2 regions of the Lysinibacillus sp. NPDC056232 genome follow, and region 1 is predicted to be linked to the other one. Evidence: riboswitches for the same ligand, from Rfam matches in the RefSeq annotation. Region 1 holds a riboswitch; the other holds the start of a gene.

Region 1 (7,816 bases):
AGCCTGACGTATTGTACTTAAATTGAAATCTCGTAAATTTTCAAGCCCCGCCATAAATCGATATTCGGTTGGCGTGCAGCACAGAATATTAACATTGAATTTTTCAATCAGTGCAAGGTATGTTGCCGCATCAAAGTGACCTTTGTAAACAAATGCTGTTGCACCACTTCCTAAAGTAGCGAGGAACGGACTCCAAATCCATTTTTGCCAGCCTGGAGCTGCTGTAGCCCAAACAATGTCACCTTCTTGAACACCTAACCAATTTGGTGCAGTAGTTCGTAAGTGTGCGTAACCCCAGCTATGAGTATGTACTGCTGCCTTTGGATTGCCTGTTGTACCACTTGTATATGCTAAAAATGCAATGTCTGTACTCTTAGTTGGTGTAGAATTAAAATAGCTCTTTGATTGGCTTTGCATTTTTTCAAGCAATGGCTGCCAAGGTTCATGTGCATGTCCAATGACAAATTGCTGTATTTCTTGTAAATTTTCAACACTATCAAATTGTTCAATATAAGGCTCAAATGCAACAACTCCTTTTGCATCGGCATGGTTGATTCGATATTCAATATCTTTAGATCTCAGCATTTCCGAACTAGGTATAATGGTTAAACCTGCCTTTAAGGCCGCAATATACACGATATATGCTTCCACTGATCTCGGTACCATGACTAAAATAACATCACCTTTTTTTAAACCTTGAGATGTAAATACATGTGCTGCCTGATTCGCCTTTTCAAGTAAAGCTGTATATGTAATGTACTGAATTTCCCCGTTTTCGCTATAAACTAACAATGCATTTTTTGTAGAATCCTGTGCATATTTTTCAATTTCCTCTGAAATGTTATACCATTCTGGTGCGATTAAATCTTCTCTTTTCATGGCAAATGCCCCCTTTTGTACGCTCATTATAAAACTCAATTTTTATCTTTTTCAATGAAATTCACTCTAATTCATTAAAGTGGTGACAACTATCATGTTCTGCTATATGGCATCAGTCACGTATTGGTTCTATCTATTTCAACTTGGCGTAATCGTCGCTTTCGCACAGAAAAGAATTGTTGCTGCATGAAGATTCAAAAATCCTTATTGAACCCGAATGAATAATATGGTACATTTTGTTCAACTAAAAGCATAATTGCAGGGGGACTCATTTAGAGTTGAGAAGGTAAAACCTGACCCTTTGAACCTGTTAGTTAATACTGACGTAGGGAGCAATTCACATCAAATTACTGATGAAAGGCTCTTTTATGTGTTTTTTGCACGAAAAAGAGCCTTTTTTGCACGCTTACGTCCATCCAACGAGGAGGACTTACATTGATATTTCAAACGATCCGTAAACAAAATCCACTTATTCATTGCATTACTAATTATGTTGTGGCTAATTTTCAAGCAAATGGCTTATTAGCAATAGGCGCTTCTCCAGTTATGGCTGATGATGGTCATGAGGTTGAAGAAATGGTCACAATCGCCTCAGGCTTATTGATAAATATCGGTACCCTTAATGAGCGAATGAAAGAATCAATGTTACTTGCAGGGAAAAAAGCAAATGCTCTTGGCATTCCCGTTATTTTAGATCCTGTAGCTGCAGGTGCAACATCTTACCGGAAACAAACGGTACAGCAATTACTAAAGGAAATTAAATTTGCGGCAATTCGTTGCAATATCGGAGAGCTTGCGGCAATTGCCAATGTAGACTGGCAACAAAAAGGCGTAGATAGTGGTAGTGGTTCAATTTCTGTAGAAGTGGAGGCACAGAAAATAGCTCAACAATACAATTGTATTGTTATTGTGACCGGTGAAAAGGATTTTATTACTGATGGCAAACATCAGCAATGGGTTACAGGTGGAAATTCTCAAATGACAGAAGTTACTGGAACAGGTTGCTTATTGAGTGCAATATGTTGTGCCTCCTACACCGCAGGAGATAAACCATTTGACCAATTGCTAGAAACATTATTGTTTTATAAAAAATTGGCAGAAAAAGCAGCTTCTTCCACTCCATTCATTGGCGATTTTCAAATTGCTGTATTAAATGAACTACACCGCCTTTCCAAGGATGGTGAAAAATGATGGATATTGTAACGACAATTGCTGGTTCAGATAGTGGCGGCGGTGCAGGCATACAGGCTGATTTAAAAACATTTCAGGAATTAAAGGTGTTTGGAACGTCTGTTATTACAGCTTTAACAGCCCAGAATACATTGGGTGTTTCGGGTGTCTTGCCAATTGATGTGAGCTTTATTGAAAAACAACTTAAAGCGCTAATCGAGGATTTTTCAATTAGTGCTATTAAAACAGGAATGCTGTTTTCCTCCGAAATAATCCAATCAATTGCACATATTTTAGCCGAAGTAAATATTCCACTTATTGTAGATCCTGTTATGATTGCAAAAGGTGGCGAAAGCTTATTACAGCAAGAAGCAATTGAGGCATTACGAAGTTATTTGCTACCTTTAGCAACAATTGTAACGCCAAACATCCCAGAGGCTGAAACCCTTTCTGGAAGGAAAATCAATTCTTTAGCAGATATTAAAGAAGTAGCTCAGATCTTATTACAAACAGGCGTTCAATGCGTCGTTATGAAAGGCGGTCATTTAGAGGGTAAATGTTATGCTACTGATTATGTATTTTTTCAAGATGGTCGATCATTTTCCATGCAGTCTACTCGTATTGCAACAAAAAATACGCATGGTACAGGCTGTACGTTTTCCGCAGCATTAACTGCTTTTCTTGGTATTGGGCTACCTTTAGAAAAAGCGATTGAGGAAGCTAAAAAATTTATTCAATTAGCAATCACTCATGATTTATCTATTGGTAATGGCCATGGACCAACAAATCATTTTGCTTATCAAAACTATAAGGATTCCTGCGAGGTGATCATTCATGAAACGTAACGATCTACAGCTCTATTTTATTATGGGTACAGGTAATGTTTTAAATCAGGAGCCAATAAACGTTTTAGAGAAAGCTCTCCAATCTGGAATTACTATGTTTCAATACCGTGAAAAGGGGCCGAATACACTAACTGGACTAGCCTATGTAAATTTTGCTCGTAAATGTCAAAAGCTCTGTCAACAGTATCATATTCCGTTTATCGTCAATGATGATGTAGAGTTAGCTATAAAACTTAGAGCAGATGGTGTTCATATTGGCCAAGAAGATTTTCCTGTGTCGATGGTACGTGAAAAAATTGGCAACATGATTCTAGGTGTTTCTGTTCATTCAGAAGCTGAATTACAAACTGCTCTACAATATGGTGCGGACTATGTTGGAATTGGTCCAATTTTTTCAACCGCTTCTAAAAGCGACGCCAAACCACCTAGTGGAACTGATTTTTTACAACAAGTTCGCAGACAATACCCGGAGCTCCCTATCGTTGCAATTGGAGGCATAAACTGCTCGAATGCACATGCTGTATTTAAAGCAGGTGCGGATGGAATAGCAGTTATTTCCGCAATTTGCGAAAGTAAGGATATTTCAAATACAGTCTCTATATTTAAATCATTTGTAGGATAAAGTGAAACTTTAATCAGTGGGGCGTTTTTACCCCACTGATTATTAGTCTTCACCAATCGGGTTTTTACGGGCAGTTAACTCCACCTATTTCTTTGCTCTCATTGAATTGAATTGAAATGGGAGGACCTAACGTTTCTCTTTTGATATAGATAAATTACTGCCCGTTAATACGGGATAAAAAATAAAGAATTTAAACAAACTAAAACCAGTGCCTTTTACGGTCACTGGTTTTAATTTTAATAATTACTGTTTAAGCAATTATTGGTTGTTGTTTGGCATACCTTTTAATTGTGATTCAGCCATTTGTACAAGACGTTTAGTGATTTCACCGCCAACGGAACCGTTAGCACGAGCTGAAGCGTCAGCTCCTAATTGAACACCAAATTCTTGTGCAATTTCGTATTTCATTTGATCTAGAGCTTGCTCTACACCAGGTACTGCAAGTTTGTTTGAACTGCGATTTGTTGAAGTCATGTGTCTCTCACCTCCTTGTGAATATAGAATGTGCGATATTAGATTTTTAATACAAAAATTTTATAGGTAAATTGTACCTCAGAAGGAAGTAGACTAAAAAAAGCCGACTCAAATGGATTTTTGAGTCGGCTCTTACGGAATCGCAAGTTTCTTCTATAGAAGATCCGCAAATTTATCGGCTTCTTGTTCTTTTTTCGGGAAAATATAGACTTCACGGTTTTTCACTGCTCGTTCGATTAGTTCATCAAAATCCGAGAAGCTTTCGTAATGCTCAACCTTTTCAAGCTTTGGCTTTGTTTTTGGACTTGCAGGAGTAAAAATTGTACAGCAGTCTTCAAATGGCTGGATAGACGTTTCGTATGTGCCTATTTTCTCTGCAATATCGATAATTTCTAATTTATCTGATGAGATTAATGGACGTAAAATTGGTGTGTTCGTTACGGCATTAATAGCTGTTAGACTTTCAAGAGTTTGACTCGCTACTTGACCAAGACTCTCACCTGTAACAATAGCTAGTGCACCAATTTCTTCACGTACTTTATCAGCAACTTTTAGCATCATACGACGAGTTGTTGTCATCGATACATTAGAAGGTACTTTTTCTTTAATAAGAACTTGAATTTCAGTGAAAGGAATTACATGTAATCGTATATTAGCTCCAAATTTTGTTAATTCATTAGCAAGCACCTTTACTTTTTCTAATGAATTTTGGCTTGTGTATGGTGGGCTAAAGAAATGAATCGCTTCTAAGCGCACTCCACGTTTCATCATTAAATAACCAGCAACAGGACTATCTATACCACCAGAAAGCATTAATAAAGATTTACCATTAGAGCCTACAGGCATTCCACCTGCACCCGGTATAACTTGTGCCATCATATATGTTGCATCATGACGCACCTCTACACGAAGTTCGATATCAGGCTTCTTCACCTTTACTGATAAATTTTGATATTGTGGTAATACATAACCACCAATTTCGCGTTGAATGGCATGTGATTCTAACGGAAATGTCTTATCTGTGCGCTTTACTTCTACTTTAAAAGTAAGCTGCTCATTTTTAAACGTATCCATAATTGTTATGGCAAGCTTTTTCATGGCCTCCATGTCTTTTTCACATGCTGCCACTGGACTAAATGATTGGATACCAAAAATTTTAGGTAATCCTTTTAATAGTACGTCCATTTGTGTTTCATCTTGAATGGCGATAAACATACGATCGCGCTCTGTGCGAATGTGTAAATGTCCTAAATCCGCAAACGCATGACGAATGTTCTCACGTAAGCGACGAATAAAATCCATCTTGTTGCGACCCTTTGTAGAAAGTTCTCCATATCGAATTAAAATTTCTTTCCAAATCATTTTTAAAATTCTCCTTTAAGTTCCATCAATACTTCATCTAATATTTGTTTAAATTTTTCTATATCTTCGTTTGTTACATACGCGCCAAAACTAATACGAATAACACCTTTTTTAAAATGCTCATCGAGATTTAGAGCTTCAACAACATGACTTGTTTTTGTCTGTTTCGATGAACAAGCACTCGATGTCGACACAATTACATTGCGTTTTTGCAATGCATTGATAATGACTTCACCTTTTAAATCGCGAATACTAAAAGATAAAATATGTGCCGCTCCTTGTGGTGTTGATAAAATATGCACTTCATCTCCATATCCACGTAATTGGCTACATAATTCTTCATACCATTGACGATATTTTTTCGCACGGTCATTCATCGTCTCTATGGCTATACGAGCTGCTTTGGATAAGGCTACAGCTTGCGGTACAGCTACTGTTCCACTACGTAAACCAAATTCCTGCCCTCCGCCAAGTGCATACGGTTGCCATTTCATTTTTTTACGGAATGCGAGTACACCAGAACCTTTAAAGCCATGAATTTTATGGCCAGAAATTGAAATACAGTCTGGTCCCTTGTCATCGTTAAATGATATCGGTAACTTCCCAAAGCTTTGAACAGCATCTACGTGAAAAGTTGCACGACTTGATTCATGAATAATTTTTGCAGCTTCAAAAATTGGTTGAATCGCACCCATTTCATTATTTACATGCATCATACTTACTAAAATGGTATCCTTACGCACTTTTGTGCGAAGCTCTTCTAAAGAAATAACCCCATTTTTATCTACTTGCAAGTATTCTACATCAAAACCGTCTTGCTCAAGTTGTTTTACAGATTCTAGGACAGATGGATGTTCAATTTCAGTTGTTAAAATATGATTTCCTTTATGTGTATTGCTACGTGCTAAACCAAATATAGCCGTGTTATTGGATTCAGTACCACCTGATGTAAATAGCACATTTTTTGCTTCTGTCTGCAAAATATCTGCTACTTGCTCACGTGCACGCATTAATAATTCGTTTGATTCAACACCCATTGCATGAATAGAAGCAGGATTGGCATAATACTGCTCATTCACTACCATAAATGCTTGCATAACCTCTTTTAAAGGTTTTGTTGTTGCACTGTTGTCTAAATAGATTGTATTAACTTCCATTATTATTCACACACTTTCAAAACGTTGATTTAACGGTATTTATCATAACGCAATCTTCAGCAATTGACTACTAACTTTAACAATTATACTAATTTAATCACTTATTTGTTTGCTTTTAATGTAAAAAACCACCCATTATAGAGTGGCATATTAATATTTACTATGAACGTTTCCTGAGTATAAAAATTTTGGTTTTGCATTGTTGGCTTATTACTATAACGTGAGGTTGATTTCCGTTCCGGCTGGGCGCTTTGTTGCTGACGCTTCGCTTTCGCACAGAGCAAAGCTTCCTGGGGGCATCCGATGAGCCGCTTGGGCCAACACGATGTTGGTCACGAAGGCGTTATCACAGGATGTGATGCTCTTAGCCTTCGTTCCCCTACTTGTTCGCTCCAGGGTCTCATCTGTGACGCTGATCCCCAAGGAGTCGCCCAACCTCCACTCCAATCAACTTATATACATGACATATGCTTTAAATAAATGCCATCCTCAACTTTCAGCGACCATATTTAAACTATATTTCAACACCGTATTGAAGACGAATTTCACCATTATAAACCCTAGTCAACACGCTTGTTTTTAATCTTTCTTCATTGTTATAAATTCAGTTGAAGCTGTGAATTCCATGACTTTTTTAAAGCCTAATTTTTCATAAAGGTGAATTGCTCTTGTATTAAATGAGGCTACCGTTAAACGAAGGGAACTATGATTTTCTTGTTGTAGCTGATTTAATATAAATGAAAAAAATTCTGAACCATAACCTTTTCCTGTTAGCTCAGGCTTCATCCCAAGCCCAACATCAATGCACTCGTCTAAATACGCACCATAATCACGTCCTTTAGGTACTTGTGCAGATGTTCCTGTACAGAAAAAACCGACTAGCTCTTCTTTATCATTGACAATTGAATAATACGGACTTTCAATAAATTCTTTTAGAGATTCGTCGCAAAGTTCATTGTTGTAAAAATCAAATGGTTCTTCATATTTCCAATTCAAAATATCCGTCGCATAAATTTCATTCATTTCCCGAACATAAAATTGCATGTTGAACACCTCTATTTTTTATCGTTTCTAATCATAAATTGGGATGAAGCATCGTATGTAGTTTCAAGGAATCAAATGAATACCCCAACAAATATTTAGCTCTTTTCATATTTGAAGAAATCTCGCTTCTTAATAACAAAGCTGTCTAAAAAGTAAAAACTATACCTTTTTAGACAGCTACTGTAATTTTTTATTATACTTGACTATTTTGACACTGTTTCTCCTGCTACAAGTTCTTGAATTCGCTTTAAAGCACCCGGCTC
Region 2 (7,816 bases), on a different contig from region 1:
TCGCCAATTGCCACCATTTCATGAGTGTGTTGGCGTATCCAATCGAATAAAACGTCTTCCTCCACATCACTTGGTAACGGTTGTTCAGGATGAAAACCAAACGCTGCCTTTACCTTTGCATAGGCTTTCGACAGTTTCAAAGTCTTTTCACACGATGGAAGATTCATGCTAACGGCAATAACATGTTCAGCCTCCTCTAGCAAAGTAGGTACGTCATTTTCCTCATACTGATCTAAATGAATATGTGCATCAATCAACATTCTCTTCATCCTTTTCTTCTTTTAAATACGTGAATAACTGTTGCTTTAAAGCCGTAAACGAAGCGGAATGACGAATTTCTTCTTGGCGTGGCCTTGCAAAAGGTACGATTATTTCCTTTTTCATTGTCGCTGGTCGTTTCGTGAGTACAATGATACGATCAGCTAAAAACAGAGCTTCCTCGATACTATGTGTAACGAATAATATTGACTTTCGATATTCCTCCCATATCGATAAAAGCCACGCCTGCATTTCAAGCCTTGTAAACTCATCAAGTGCAGAAAACGGCTCATCTAAGCATAAGATGGGCTTATCACTAACAATGGCACGAATAAAAGATACACGCTGTTGCATACCCCCTGACAGCTCATTGGGATACGCATTTTCAAACGCTGCAAGCCCTACTTTGTCTAACCATTCCTTGGCCAAGTTCACGTTTGGTTTTCCATGAAGCTCCTCGACCATCGTGACATTTTCTACTATCGTACGCCATGGTAATAAACACGGCTGCTGAGGCATATAGCCAATCGTCCCTCTTTTTTGCTGGATATCTGTATCGTTTAATAAAATGGCACCCTTATCAATAGAAGAAACACCGCCAATTAATTGAAAGAGTGTACTTTTTCCACTGCCTGACGGACCAATAATCGCCACAAATTCCCCGTCCTTCACCTCAAAAGATAAATTACGGATGACAGGAAGAGCATCAAAGGATTTATCAATGTTTTGAATGCTTAGCATGCTGTCTTCTCCCCTTCACAACAAATTTTTCTAAAAGTCGAATAGCACTAAATAATAGTAAACTTAAACATACGATGGCAAAAATCGCTACAAATACTCGATCCGTTCGAAATGAAGATTGTGCTAATGTCATATAAACACCAATCCCCATTTTCGCACCTAGCCATTCCGCAATGACAGCCCCCATGACGCTATAGGTTGCCGCAATCTTTATGCCTGAAAAAATCGCTGGATACGCATAAGGCCATTCAAGCTTCCAAAAGGTTTGTGCTTTCGTTGCACCAATCATCTCAAAATAATGCTTCAGCTCAGGCGAAGTTTGACGAAAGCCATCCATTGCCGAAATAACAATAGGGAAAAAGCACACAAGACAAATAATAATGAGCTTTGGCAATAAACCGAAGCCAAACCAAATGATTAATAACGGTGCTAGGACAAGTATTGGGACATTCTGCGACATAATGAGAATAGGATAAAATAGCTCCCTGACAAACGTAAAACGATGTAATAGCACAGCAACCGTTAGCCCAAATGATATCCCGATGGCAAGACCTAGAAGTGCTAATTGAACAGTCGCTAAAGCATGTGGCACAAACGTCTCATACGATTGAAAACCTTCTTTCAAAATGGCACTCGGTGCAGGCAAAAGCCAATGTGGAGTATCAGCAAAACGGACAATTAGTTCCCATATGAATAAGAGGAAGGCGATAAAAATTATCGTCCTTCCTTGTTTGAAAGCTTGCTTCATCACTGGTATTTCTCCGTCAATGTACCCATTGTAATACCAGATGGCTGATATAAAATTTTCACTTGCGTGATGACATTGATCGCGCCCAGCTCAATCATCTTGTCATTCATTTTTTCAATGATTTGTAGCAAAATCGATAGTTCACCCTCCATTGTCGTTTCTAGTGGGTGAACTTCATATTTAACTCCTGAAGCGTCGATAACCGCAATCGCTGCATCGACATATGGGATCACATCCTCATATTTTTCAGTTTTCGGTATAATTTGTACACTTATTAATGAGTTTGCCATATTACTTTGTCTCCTTTTTCGGTAAAAAGTCGTTTGTAAATGCTTGTTCTGCGTTAAATTCGCCCTCTAAAACTTTGTTGTCGGCCATCCATTTCGCGTAATTTTCCCAGACAGCTAGCTTTTGCTCGCCCCATTGTGCAGCGTCGTCTTGATACTTATCTGCTAGCCATTCCTGACTTTTATGCACAAGGTTCTTATCTAAATCAGGTACCGCTTCTAGTAAAATATCAGCTGCTTCATTTGGATGATTTATCGCATATTCATAGCCCTTTGCTGCAGCAGCGACAAATGCTTTGACCGTCTCAGGATCATCCTTAATCATTTTTTCATTTGTAGCAAGTACAGGTGTGTAATAATCTAACTGCTCGCTATAATCTGTTAAATAAAGCATGTTTAGCTTTTCGCCACGAAGTTCTGCTTCAATACCTGTCCATGCATAATAAATCCACGCAAAATCAATATCTTTTTTCATCATTGTGAAGAAATCTAAATCACCAGCATTGACGATATCTAACTTATTAATATCCGCATTTTTTGTTTGCATAAGTGATTGTAGTACAGCCTTTTCAAGTGGTGCACCCCAGCCACCGTATGTTTTACCTTCAAAATCCTTTGGTGACGAAATGCCTTTCGATGCAATAGATGCGAAGCCAGAAGTATTATGTTGAATAATCGCTGCAATCGATACTAAAGGTACATCCTGCACACGAGCCTGTGTAATTCCTTCCTGATAACTTACGCCAAACTGAGCCTTCCCAGATGCCACAAGCTGATCTGCACCGGTTTCGCCAGGTAATAAAATATCAACATCTAAGCCCTGATCCTTAAAGTAGCCAAGCTTTTCCGCTACATATAAACCGGTATGATTTGTATTCGGTGTCCAATCAAGAACGACTGATACTTTCGTTAACCCTTTAGCATCCTTTTTAGCCTCTTTTTCGCTACAACCCACTAATGTTAAAAGTGCAGCCATCAGGATCAATAACCATTTTTTCATGTTGAATCCTCCAAGTAAGTAGTGTGAAAGTGTTCATGAATGAATGTCTTTACCAGCAGAAACCGTTCACGGTCTGTTTACACGTAAGGTATGTGCATGCAACAAAAGTCTGAAAACATAAAAAAACGCCCAGGATTCCTCCCAGACGTTTTACAATCAGTATCAAAAACTTTCTTTTTTTGAATAGATGTTCCCTACGCTGGTACGAGCCAAATCAGGTTCAAAGGGTCAGCGTCTATCGGACACAATCTCAGCTGGCAACTACCAGCCCCCCTACATTCTTTCCATATGAACTTTTCGTGATTATTATACCCATATCTATCACGAAATGACAAGTGGCTGTTTACCGATAGCGCTGAATTATTATTAAACAGCCACACCAAAGCACAAAGCTGATTGGTTTCAATTTACTAAAAAAGCCCAGCTCTCAAAAGGAGCTGGGCTAGAAAACTAATTTTACTTTTCTTCTTTTTTGACCGTGAACACATGTGAAATGGCACCGTCAGCAGCTATATCTACTTTAAAGGAGCCGTTGGAGTGTCGATCTGCTCGCGTTAATGCTTGTACGTCAAGAATCTCTTGCACGCCTTTTTCCGTCTCGATCGTTAGCTGTTCCCCACCAGTTACCTTAACTACAGCCACGATACGATGTGGGTTCGCTTTTAACTCTGTTAATACTTTTAAGCCGCGTTTTGCACGACTAGCCAGCTCTACCTCGGCTACATTCATTTTCTTCACCGCACCGCGCTGCGTGACAATCGCCACATAGGCCGTGTCATTTGGCGGTAAAACATTGATACCGACTAATGCTTCTCCGTCTTTCAGCGTAATCCCTTTGACGCCGCCCGTTTTCACACCCGTTACTGGTAATTCCTCCATTGGGAAACGAATAGCATAGGCAGTATCTGTCGTTAACATTAGTTCTACCTCGTCCGTCACGATACCTGCAAAAATCATTTCATCTCCCGACTTGACATTCATCGTTTTTATCGGTTTCGAATAGCGTGTTACAGCATAATCTGCTACAGATGAGCGTTTAATTTGTCCATCTTTCGTAGCCGTTAAAATATACGTATTAGCCTGTTCGAATGTCTCAAAACCGTATACAGCAATAATAGATTCATCTTCTCCGGTCGGCACAATACTTGAAATATGCTGACCAAGATCCTTCCAACGAATATCTGGTAGCTCATGGACAGGCTGATAAATATAATTGCCTCGGTTTGTGAATAGCAATAGATGATGCTGCGTATTTAAATTTTCTTCATATAACAAATAATCGGAATCCTTCATCGCAAAATCCTGACCATTCGAAGCTGCATGTGAACGTGTAGATGTACGCTTAATATAGCCATCCTTTGTGACAGTCACTACGACCTCTTCACTTGGGACAAGGACATCTAACGTAATTTTGATTTCTTCAATTTCTTGTTCGATTTTTGAACGACGTGGCTCTGCAAAGCGCTTTTTAATGTCAAGTAGTTCCTGTTTAATAACACGTACAAGCTTTGCTTCACTATTAAGAATACCTTCAAGCTTGGCGATCAGTTTATTTAGTTCATCCTGTTCATGGCGAAGCTCTGTAATATCTGTATTCGTTAATCGGTATAATTGCAAGCTAACGATTGCCTCTGATTGTACTTCTGTAAAGTCAAATTTCACCTGTAAATTCGTTTTCGCATCTCGTTTATCATTAGACGAACGAATCGTTGCAATAACTTCATCTAAAATAGAAAGCGCCTTTATCAAGCCATCAACGATATGCGAACGATCTTTAGCTCTTTGTAAATCATAAATGGAGCGGTTCGTCACAACTTCCTTTTGATGGACAATATAAGAATCCAGTAACAATGGCAATGTCATCATTGTCGGACGACGATTATGGATAGCGATCATATTAAAATTATAGGCTACTTGTAAATCAGTTGTTTTGAACAAGTATTGTAAAATCCCTTGTCCTGGAACATCTTTTTTCAGTTCAATGACAACACGTAGGCCGGTACGATCCGATTCATCGCGAATTTCTGCAATTCCTTCAAGTCGTTTATCTACGCGTTGCTCATCGATTTTCTTCACAAGATTTGCTTTATTGACATCATACGGTAATTCCGTAATAACGATTTGCTCTTTGCCACCTTTAATTGGCTCCACGGCTGCTTGAGCGCGGACGATAATTTTACCGCGACCAGTCTCATACGCCTTTTTAATACCATCGACACCTTGAATGATCCCACCTGTTGGGAAATCAGGCCCTTTAATAACAGTCATTAATTCATCAACAGTAGAGTTCGGCTTATCTAAGCGCATGAGAACACCGTCTAGCACCTCATCAAGTGCGTGAGGAGGAATGTCTGTGGCATAACCGGCCGAAATACCTGTTGAGCCATTGACTAGTAAGTTCGGGAAACGAGCTGGTAAAACAGTCGGCTCCATATCCTGATCATCAAAGTTCGGTACAAATTCAACGGTTTTCTTGCCAATATCACGGAGCATTTCCGCTGCAATTGCAGAAAGTCTTGCCTCTGTATAACGCATCGCTGCCGGTGGGTCACCATCAACAGAGCCGTTATTCCCATGCATTTCAATAAGCATATGGCGCGCCTTCCAATCCTGACTCATGCGCACCATCGCTTCATATACGGAGCTGTCACCATGTGGGTGATAATTACCGATAACATTACCGACAGTTTTGGCTGATTTACGGAATGGTTTTTCGTTCGTATTGCCCTCTGTAAACATCGCATATAAAATACGTCGTTGCACAGGCTTAAGACCGTCACGTGCATCAGGCAACGCGCGGTCTTGTATAATATATTTACTATAGCGACCAAAGCGGTCACCCATCACTTCTTCTAAGGGTAAATCTTGGAATTTTTCCGTACTACTCATGCTTGGTCCTCCTCTTGTTGGATGAATTCATTTTCTAAAATATTTGAATCATCCTCCATACCGAAGTCTACATTAGCTTCGATCCATTTACGGCGCGGCTCTACCTTATCGCCCATTAATGTTGTCACACGTCTCTCAGCACGTGCACCATCCTCAATCGTTACACGAATTAATGTACGCGTTTCAGGGTTCATTGTCGTATCCCACAGCTGGTCGGCATTCATCTCCCCAAGACCTTTATAGCGCTGTAATATGTAACCCTTGCCAACTTTTTTAATGGCCATTTGTAAATCTTTTTCGGTCCAAGCATATTCAATCACTTCTTTTTTACCAGTACCCCGTGATACTTTATAAAGTGGTGGTAATGCGATAAATACCTTTCCAGCTTCAATCAATGGTCGCATATAGCGATAGAAGAACGTTAATAGCAGCACTTGAATATGCGCTCCGTCCGTATCAGCATCGGTCATAATCACGACTTTGTCATACGATGAATCCTCGACAGAGAAATCTGTTCCGACGCCAGCACCAATGGCATGGATAATCGTTGAAATTTCCTCGTTTTTCATAATATCCTGAAGCTTTGCTTTTTCTGTATTAATAACTTTACCACGCAATGGTAAAATCGCTTGGAACGTACGATCTCGTCCTTGTTTTGCAGATCCTCCAGCAGAGTCACCTTCGACTAGATACAGCTCGTTTTTCGCCGCATTTCGAGATTGTGCAGGTGTTAATTTTCCGGAAAGAATCGTACTGCCTTTTTTGCTTTTCTTGCCGTTTCGTGCATCTTCACGTGCTTTACGAGCCGCTTCACGTACTTGCTGCGCACGAATAGCTTTACGCACAAGAGAGGCAGACAATTCAGCGTTTTCCTCAAGCACATATAAAATTTGCTCCGAAACAACACTATCTACTGCCGAGCGTGCCTCACTTGTCCCGAGTTTCCCCTTCGTTTGACCTTCGAATTGCAATAAATGCTCTGGTATACGAACAGAAATAATCGCTGCTAAGCCCTCTCGAATGTCTGTCCCTTCAAGATTTTTATCTTTATCTTTTAACAGACCAATTTTTCGTGCATATTCATTGAAAACACGCGTTAACGCTGACTTGGCACCTGTTTCATGTGTTCCACCGTCCCGTGTACGTACATTGTTAACAAATGAAAGGATTGTTTCAGAGTAGCCATCATTGAATTGGAAGGCGAATTCTACTTCAATATCGTCTTGAATCCCTTCCACATACTTAACGGGATGAAGAACATCCTTTTCCTCATTCAAATAAGCAACGAAAGCTTCAATGCCGTTCTCATAAAAGAAAACATCACCTTTGCCTTCCTCGCGTTCATCGATTAACTCAATTTTTAAGCCTTTTAATAAAAATGCTGACTCTCGTAAACGTTCTGCAAGCGTATCATAATTGTATTTTGTTACAGAGAAAATCGTGTCATCCGGTAGAAAATGAACAAGTGTTCCTGTTTGTTTTGTTTGTCCTATTTCTTCTAATGTTGTTACAGGATGGCCACCGTTTTCAAAGCGTTGACGATACTTTTTACCGTCACGATGAATCGTTACTTCTAAAAAAGTGGATAAAGCATTAACAACAGAAGAACCTACACCATGTAAGCCACCGCTTGTTTTATAGCCACCTTGCCCGAATTTACCACCAGCATGTAAGACAGTAAAGATAATTTCGGGAGTGGGTTTCCCCATCTTATGCATACCTGTTGGCATTCCACGGCCGAAGTCTCGAACGCTGATACTTTGATCTTTATGAATATGGACAATGATATGAGAACCAAAGCCAGCCAGTGCTTCATCCACCGCATTATCTACGATTTCATATACTAGGTGATGAAGTCCACGGCCATCTGTAGAACCGATATACATGCCGGGT

Evidence for each region. Region 1 has a riboswitch for thiamine pyrophosphate ahead of thiM (hydroxyethylthiazole kinase). Riboswitches for the same ligand answer to the same signal wherever they lie in the genome.
Region 2: linked by a shared signal. The riboswitch ahead of ACFCYJ_RS02885 (ABC transporter substrate-binding protein) and the one ahead of thiM (hydroxyethylthiazole kinase) in region 1 are both predicted to bind thiamine pyrophosphate.

The regions. Positions count from the first base shown of each region.
Region 1 covers NZ_JBHJTF010000024.1:63,394-71,209, forward strand. Annotated here, with positions in the region: gene mbcS (acyl-CoA synthetase MbcS) at 1-879, opposite strand, end outside; TPP riboswitch at 1,130-1,228, shown strand; gene thiM (hydroxyethylthiazole kinase) at 1,315-2,070, shown strand; gene thiD (bifunctional hydroxymethylpyrimidine kinase/phosphomethylpyrimidine kinase) at 2,070-2,894, shown strand; gene thiE (thiamine phosphate synthase) at 2,884-3,516, shown strand; gene ACFCYJ_RS17345 (alpha/beta-type small acid-soluble spore protein) at 3,775-3,990, opposite strand; gene thiI (tRNA uracil 4-sulfurtransferase ThiI) at 4,144-5,352, opposite strand; gene ACFCYJ_RS17355 (cysteine desulfurase family protein) at 5,355-6,509, opposite strand; gene ACFCYJ_RS17360 (hypothetical protein) at 6,723-6,932, opposite strand; gene ACFCYJ_RS17365 (GNAT family N-acetyltransferase) at 7,089-7,553, opposite strand; gene ezrA (septation ring formation regulator EzrA) at 7,757-7,816, opposite strand, start outside.
Region 2 covers NZ_JBHJTF010000002.1:164,466-172,281, forward strand. Annotated here, with positions in the region: gene ACFCYJ_RS02865 (TatD family hydrolase) at 1-260, opposite strand, end outside; gene ACFCYJ_RS02870 (ABC transporter ATP-binding protein) at 250-999, opposite strand; gene ACFCYJ_RS02875 (ABC transporter permease) at 977-1,747, opposite strand; gene ACFCYJ_RS02880 (thiamine-binding protein) at 1,747-2,037, opposite strand; gene ACFCYJ_RS02885 (ABC transporter substrate-binding protein) at 2,039-3,034, opposite strand; TPP riboswitch at 3,209-3,319, opposite strand; gene parC (DNA topoisomerase IV subunit A) at 3,491-5,923, opposite strand; gene parE (DNA topoisomerase IV subunit B) at 5,920-7,816, opposite strand, start outside.